DNA from 2 places in the Priestia sp. Y58 genome. Region 1 is predicted to be linked to the other one. Evidence: riboswitches for the same ligand, from Rfam matches in the RefSeq annotation. Region 1 holds a riboswitch; the other holds the start of a gene.
What was found. Region 1 has a riboswitch for ZMP and ZTP ahead of MMB68_RS16975 (APC family permease). Riboswitches for the same ligand answer to the same signal wherever they lie in the genome.
Positions count from the first base shown of each region.

Region 2: linked by a shared signal. The riboswitch ahead of MMB68_RS12915 (phosphoglycerate dehydrogenase) and the one ahead of MMB68_RS16975 (APC family permease) in region 1 are both predicted to bind ZMP and ZTP.

Region 1 is NZ_JAKWFL010000005.1:220,992-225,119, reverse strand. It holds gene MMB68_RS16990 (sodium:solute symporter family protein) at 1-513, opposite strand, end outside; gene MMB68_RS16985 (DUF3311 domain-containing protein) at 513-716, opposite strand; gene MMB68_RS16980 (cupin domain-containing protein) at 1,094-1,693, opposite strand; ZMP/ZTP riboswitch at 2,079-2,157, shown strand; gene MMB68_RS16975 (APC family permease) at 2,214-3,809, shown strand; gene MMB68_RS16970 (DUF5105 domain-containing protein) at 3,992-4,128, shown strand, end outside.
Region 2 is NZ_JAKWFL010000003.1:569,152-573,279, forward strand. It holds gene htpG (molecular chaperone HtpG) at 1-1,689, opposite strand, end outside; ZMP/ZTP riboswitch at 1,900-1,978, shown strand; gene MMB68_RS12915 (phosphoglycerate dehydrogenase) at 2,147-3,346, shown strand; gene MMB68_RS12920 (hypothetical protein) at 3,471-3,932, shown strand; gene MMB68_RS12925 (DUF6143 family protein) at 3,952-4,128, shown strand, end outside.

The DNA.
Region 1 (4,128 bases):
AAGAAAGAATGAAAGAATAACGACAGCTTTTACGTTAATGTAGCCAGTTCCTGCAACGCGAAGAGTATCTTGAATACCGCTAAGCTGAAGATCAATATATGGAATGAGCATCAATACACCTACTATAGCAATTAAAGAGGAGAGAAATTTACTGCTAAAACGTTCTCTGGCATAATCAGCAAGCGTAGTAAGTTTATGCTTTTTAGCAACAGTCCAAAGCTTTGGAAGAAAAAAGTATGAAATTAAAAAGGCCAAAACAGAGTAAGGAATGGCAAAAAATGCGATGCTTCCTCCCTGATAAGCTGTACTTGTAAGACCTAGAAAAGTATAAGCAGTATATAAATCTGCTCCTACCAAAAGCCAGACGAGCAGGCTTCCAAAACGTCTTCCACCTACAGCCCACTCTTCAACTGAGCTTCTAGATGATTTGTCACGTCCCGCTATAAAGCCAATTGCGATAACAACAAGAACAATTGCTGATGTGATTAAAAGTGCCGTTAAATTTCCTTGCATTATTCAATGTCCCCCCAAGATTTTTGTAAACGATAAATGATAAATGTACACACAGGCGTTAAGAAGACCCATAAAAATAACCATAAATGCAAAAGAGGTAATCCAAAAATAATTGGATGAATGTTATTTACAAAAGGTAAAAAAGCGAATTGAGCAATAAATGGAATGATGAATAAAATAAAAATTATGAATTTTCTGTTCAATTTTACTCCTCCTACTAAAAATTTATCTAACAATGTTCACTATGATAGCAAGTCTGACATGGTAAAGCAATAAGTTTTTTGAAAATTTCGTTATAATCTATGGAAATTTTTTTAGAAAAACAAAAAAGAGCTTATGATGAGAGTATATTTGAAATAATTATGAAAGAAAAAAAGGGGAATAATCTAAGCGAAGTTGCTCTTGAAGCAAAAAGAGAACGGAAAAGAAGAAATTTAGTTTTGACCGGGAAGTTTTTGTTATTTCGCTGAGATAAAGTATATTGCTATTGCATCATAAGAAAAGAATTTATATGTTCAAATAGAGATTCATGGAAAGAATAAAACAGAGCAAATAAAAAAACTAGACAATAAGTGCTTGTCTAGTTCCACCACTCTGTCAATGGTCCTTTGTCGCCATAAACAGGATCTGTTGTAGGAATAGGTACTTGTGCAATTTCATCAAATACGTGAGGGCGATCAGTTTGTTTTCCTGTTCGTAAATTGTAATCCATGCCCTCTGGATAAGCTCCAACCACTTTAAAATCAGCAGTTGACTGCAGACGCATATGCCCTGTTCCTGCAGGAAGTACGAGCACATCGCCAGCATGCACCACGATATTTTCCCCCATATGTCCACCTAGTTTTAAACGTGCAGATCCGCTAATTACACCTAGTGCTTCATGGGAATTGCTGTGGTAATGGTGAAAATCATGTATGCCGCCTACCCAGCTGTTTTTCCAGTTGTGAGAATTAAAAATGCTCTCCACTTTCTCTTTCTTACTAATAAATACGTGTTCATACAACAAAACTGGAAGACGAGGGTGATTTGGAATGGTTCCGTCGTCATCAAAATAAAGAACTTTTACATTTGCATAATTCATAAGCATCCCTCTAACAATCTTTTTTCGTAATTTTCCCTGTTTTTTGCTTGCGTAAACAGAGAAGTTTGCTCGAAGTACTTCATTTGTTGCGAAGTGCATGATATGTAGGTTTTAACGTTTTCCTAAAAGAAGTCTCCCACTTCAAGCGTAGCTAAGAGGTGGGCAATTCACTTTAGTATCTTTTCTTCATATTGTATATAAGTAAAGGGTCCAGTGCAAGAATTCTATGGATATATAGATGTTAATTCTTATTCTGTAAATGAATATTATATATTAGTATAACTTTTAGAAGGTAATCTGCTCGTGAAGTAAAAGAATCAAACAACAAGAAAGGTTAGGATTTTAGTTCTTTTTGTAATTAAAAAGAGATTTTTATAAGGTTTATTCGGAATTTTACGAATAATTTATTATCTTTATAAAAGTAATGTAAACGTTTTTGTGTATTGAGTAATAGAAATGAATGTTATATACTGATAAAAAATATATTCCTATATGTGACTGGCGCAACATGGATGACCATGGGGGAGCATATAGCGTATAAGCCGCGCGCCTGGGCAAACACTTGAGAAAATTTCGCAAGTGTTTTTTTTATTTTCCTAGGGAAGAGGAGTAGATTTGGATGAGCAATATGCAAAGGAAGATGGGAACATTTGCTTTAACCATGACAGGCATAGGTTCGATTATCGGTTCAGGATGGCTGTTTGGAGCATGGAAAGCAGCTCAAATTGCAGGACCCGCGGCTATTTTTTCATGGGTGATTGGAATGGTAGTTATTTTGACCATTGCCCTATCGTACGCTGAACTGGGTGCGATGTTTCCACAAGCAGGGGGGATGGTTAAATATCCTCAGTATTCACACGGATCATTTATTGGATTTTTGGCTGCTTGGGCTAACTGGATTTCAATCGCTTCAACGATAACAGTGGAGGCTATTGCATCTGTACAATATATGAGTACTTGGCCATGGAAATGGGCTCGCTGGACTCATGAATTAGTAGACAATGGCATTTTAACGTCCAAGGGGTTGGCAGTTGCGTCTCTGTTATTATTCATTTACTTTTTTGTGAACTATTGGACGGTAAATCTCTTTGCTAAAGCAAACTCATTTATTACGATTGTTAAATTAATTATTCCTGGTTTAACGGCAGGGGCTTTATTTTTTGCTGGTTTTCATAGTGGAAACTTTTCAAGTGAGCATGGGGTAGCACCTTACGGATGGGCCAGTGTTTTAACGGCAGTGGCAACATCAGGTATTGTGTTTGCATTTAATGGGTTTCAAAGTCCTGTAAATATGGCAGGAGAAGCAAAATCACCTAATAAATCGATTCCAATAGCTGTAATTGGTTCAATTTTTATTGCAGGAATTGTATACATTATATTGCAAATTGTTTTTATCGGAGCAGTAAGTCCGTCATCAATTGCTGATGGATGGAATCATTTGAATTTTAATTCTCCTTTTGCTGATTTAGCGATTGCGCTTGGAATTAACTGGCTAACAATTGTGTTATACGCAGATGCATTTGTTTCTCCTTCCGGCACAGGTGCTACATATACGGCAACTACTTCTAGAATGTTATACGGGATGCAGCAAAATGGATATTTGCCAAAGATCTTTGGTACGCTTCATCCACTTTACAATGTCCCGCGCCCAGCTATGTGGCTAAATTTAGCAGCTTGCTTTTTGTTTCTCTTTTTATTTAGAGGATGGGGTGTCTTAGCAGAAGTGATCTCAGTAGCGACGCTTATCTCTTATATTATGGGCCCTGTAGCACTGATAACATTAAGAAAAACGGGTTCACATTTTTACCGTCCATTTTATTTAAAAGGGGCATCAATTATTGCGCCATGCGGCTTCGTTTTTGCTTCCTTGACGCTTTACTGGGCAAGGTGGCCACTTACAGGTGAAGTGATCTTTATTATGGCAATTGGCCTGCCTGTTTATTTTTATTACCAAGCGAAAAATAAATGGGTGGGCTTTAAAAAAGAATTTTTAACCGGGGCTTGGATGCTTATCTATTTAGCGTGCATGATTTTTATTTCCTACATAGGAAGCGAAAAATTCGGAGGCAAAAATATTTTGCCTTTCGGATGGGATATGCTAGTGATTGCTTGCGTATCATTAGCTTTTTATTACTGGGGAATTAAAAGTGGCAAATCTAATCGATATATGAAAGAAGCTGAACAAATCAATCAAGAAAATTTTAAATCTAAATAAAAAAACACGAGCTGATGCTCGTGTTTTTTTATTTAGGTCAGTAGAGAATTTAGACTTAGTTTTTATCAAAATATTGTAAAAAATATAGATTTTAAGGTTTAAGTATTTATACAGAGGGAACCTTTATTTGGGATAAAGTTCTAAAAAAACAAAATAAAGGGGATTAGGCAGCTGTGAAAAAAATGAATGTTTTGGCTTTAGCTTTTGTACTTATGCTAGTATTAGCGGCTTGCAACAGTTCTAAGGAAACGGGAGGATCCACTTCGGCTAAAAATAAGACGATTGAAGCATCCATTGACAGCGCTTCTTATATTTTAGT
Region 2 (4,128 bases), on a different contig from region 1:
TTTTACATGCTGATTGTCAGGCATAGCACTTAAAATTTTCTCCATTTCAATCGTTACTTCACCATCAGCTGATAAGCAAACGGGATGTGTTTTTAAACGTTTAGACGCGCGCACATCTCCTACTTTTCCCGCCAAAGCTTTTTTCATATAGTCAAATAGCTCTTTATTTTCTTTTTCCTCAGACTCATTGAGCTGTTCTGCTTCTGCTTCAATCCCTAAGTCACTGCTTGAAACAGATTTAAATTCTTTTTCTTCGTACGTCATTAACATTTTAATCGCAAATTCATCGATATCTTCTGTAAAATATAGAATTTCGTACCCTTTATCTGCAACCAATTCTGCTTGAGGAAGCTTTTCAATTCGGTCATACGATTCACCTGATGCATAATAGATATACTTTTGATCCTCAGGCATGCGCGATACATACTCATCTAGTGTTACGAGCTTTTTCTCTGTAGAAGAATAGAATAAAAGCAGGTCTTTTAATACGTCTTTGTTGCTGCCAAAGTCACTGTAAACGCCGTACTTCAGCTGGCGGCCAAATGATTCATAAAACTTCTCGTACTTTTCACGTTCGTTTTTAAGCAAGCTTTTTAATTCATTTTTGATTTTCTTGCCGATGTTTTTGGCAATCAGCTGAAGCTGGCGGTCTTGCTGCAAAATTTCACGTGAAATATTAAGAGATAAATCTTCAGAATCTACCATACCTTTTACAAAGCTAAAGTAATCTGGAAGAAGATCTGCACATTTATTCATAATTAAGACGCCGTTTGAATACAGTTCAAGCCCTTTTTCAAATTCTTTTGAGTAGTAATCAAACGGACTATTTTCTGGAATAAATAAAATGGCATTGTAGCGAATCGTTCCATCCACATTAATATGGAGGTGAGTGAGCGGTTTATCAAATCCGTAGCGCTTTTCTGAATAAAACTGCTCATAGTCTTCTGAAGTCAATTCATTTTTATTTTTCTTCCAGATCGGTACCATACTGTTGATAACTTGCTCTTCGGTATAATCTTCTAGCTCGTTATCAGAACCTTCTTTAGGACGTTTTTCCGTTATGTCCATTTTAATCGGGTAGCGGATAAAGTCTGAATACTTTTTAATGATCTCTTTTAAACGATACTCTTCTAGATACTCATCATATGTTTCATCTTCTGTATTTTCTTTAATTTTTAAAATGATTTGAGTTCCGACCGCTTCTTTTTCGCAAGGTTGGATTATATAGCCATCAGCACCAGTAGATTCCCATTTATATGCTTCATCGCTGCCTAACGCTTTACTAATCACTGTTACGACATCTGCCACCATAAACGCTGCGTAAAAACCAACGCCGAATTGGCCGATAATCGTGTGCCCGTCCTTTGTTTCATTTTCGTTTTTAAACGCAAGAGAACCGCTTCTCGCAATTGTGCCCAAGCTGCTTTCAAGCTCTTCTTGCGTCATGCCAATTCCAGTATCCGTAATGGTTAAGGTACGGTTAGTTTTATCTGGTGTTACTTTTATGTAATAGCTCTCTTTGTTAAAACGCAAGGAGTCGTCTGTTAAAGCTTTGTAATAAATTTTATCGATTGCATCGCTTGAATTTGACAGAAGTTCTCTCAAAAATACTTCTTTTTGAGAATAGATGGAATTAATCATCATCTCTAATAATCGCTTTGATTCGGCTTTGAATTCTTTTTTTGACATAAGAAGTTCTCCTTTCCAAATAGGGCTTATAAAACAATTAGCACTTGAGTGGATAGAGTGCTAATCACTCTTCTTATTTAACATGTATTAGGGTATTTGTCAATATATTAGGAGATTCACTAAAGAGATTAAAAATTAGACTGAAAAAAGCAAACTTTTAAAAAAAGGTTGAACGTTCTGAAAGAGTTTGCTAGAATATACTTAATTTCAAAGACTATATGTGACTGGCGAAACGCGGATAACCGTGAGGAAGCATATAGTGACGTAGCCGTTCGCCTGGGCAGAGGTAAGGGATTAATACATATCTCTTACCTCTTTCTGTTTAGGGGGAGAGGATATAGAAGTTACCAAACATGTAGGCTGAAAAACCAGACTTTTAAAAAAATTAAAAATGAAGTTCCTTTATCCAAGGGTAAAAACATGTAAAACTACGATGATAATCAGAGGAGAGTACAAAATGAGCACATTAACATTAGAAAAAGTACAAACAATCAAAACATTAAACAACATTGCACAAAAAGGTCTAAATGTTTTTAATCAAGAAGGTTATCAAATTGACAACGACAGCGAAAATCCAGATGCGATTGTCGTGCGTAGCTTTAACATGCACAGCATGGCATTTGACCAAAATTTAAAAGCTATTGCACGAGCTGGAGCAGGGGTTAATAATATACCGGTGGACGCTTGCACAGAGCAAGGTATCGTTGTATTTAATACGCCAGGAGCTAATGCAAATGCAGTAAAAGAAATGGTTTTAACTACAATTATGGCTTCTTCTCGTAACTTATTTGCTGGAGTTGAATGGACAAAAGGATTAGACGGCCAAGGTGATCAAATTCCTAAGTTAGTTGAAGCAGGTAAAAAACAGTTTGTTGGAAAAGAAATCAAAGGTAAAACATTAGGCGTTATTGGTTTAGGTGCAATTGGTGCTCTTGTAGCAAACGATGCGCTTGATTTAGATATGGACGTAATTGGTTTTGATCCATTCATTTCTGTTAATACAGCTTGGAATTTGTCTCGCAACGTACAGCGTGCAATGTCTCTAGAAGAACTATTTGCAGCATCTGACTATATTACGGTTCACGTTCCATTAACGGACGATACAAAAGGTGTTTTCAATAAAGAAACGTTTAGCATCATGAAACCAGATGTTCATATTTTGAACTTCTCACGCGGTGAGCTTGTAAACGAAGAAGATATGAAAGCTGCTCTTGAAAGTGGAAAAGTTGGTCGATATATTACAGATTTCCCAAATCAAAATGTCTTGAACATGAAAAATGTTGTGCCAATTCCTCATTTAGGGGCATCAACTCAAGAATCAGAAGAAAACTGTGCGGTAATGGCAGCACGTCAAGTGAAAAATTTCTTAGAAACAGGAAACGTTAAAAATTCAGTGAACTTCCCGAATGCATCTCTTCCTTACACTGGGAAAAAACGCGTAGCTGCTTTCCATCACAACGTACCGAATATGGTAGGACAACTTACGCAAGTATTCTCAAACTACAATTTAAACATCGCAGATATGGTGAACAGAAGCCGCGGTGAATATGCGTATACAATGATCGATATTGACAATCAAGTAAGTGACGAGATTGTGCCTGAGCTAGAAGAAAAAATTGGTCAAATTGAAGGAATTATTACAAGTCGTATTATCTAATTTGGTTACCCTCATATTTTAGTGTTTCAGCCCTAACTTAGAAAAGTTAGGGCTGTTTTTACATAGTGTTTATCTTCATATCATTTCCTTCATTCCCATAGCATATAGAAATACCTTTAAAGAGGTGAACGTTTTGTCAGGAGAACTGATCGGAATTATGATAGGCTCGCTCATCGCACTGGCAGGAACATTCATTACGTCTGTCGTAGCTATAGTGATGTCGAAAGAGCAATACAAGCAAGAGCTTCGCAAAGCATTTATCCAAAAGAAAGTTGATGCCTATACCCATGTGTGTCAAGTTATTCTAGCTATAAAAAACGATTTACTTACAAAAACTGTTTCTTCAGCCGGCTTAAACTGGACGGCTCAATCTATTAACAAACTAGCAGATGTGTGTATTACGGAAGGGCTATGGATCGATGAAGAAGACAGCAAAAAGCTGGAGGTTCTGCAGAAGCAGCTTTCAAAGTTTGTATTTGATGAAATAGAACTGTCTAGACATGATACCCTCACAGCCTGTTATGAAATTGTTGAATATTGCGAAAAAAAGGTGAGGATTCTTCATTTTATGACTACAAAAGAATAGGTGATTACTACTTTAAGAAGTGATAGTAGAAATATTAAAAAAGCATTGGAATATAAAATTACAAAACAATCCGTTTATATACCAGCAGCCGACGAGGACATTAGTAAGTGATGAAGACGGCAAATTTATCTTTCCAAACAACGGTTCATACGTTATTTTCCTAGTTTTTCCAGATAATAAAGAAATTAAAGCTGAA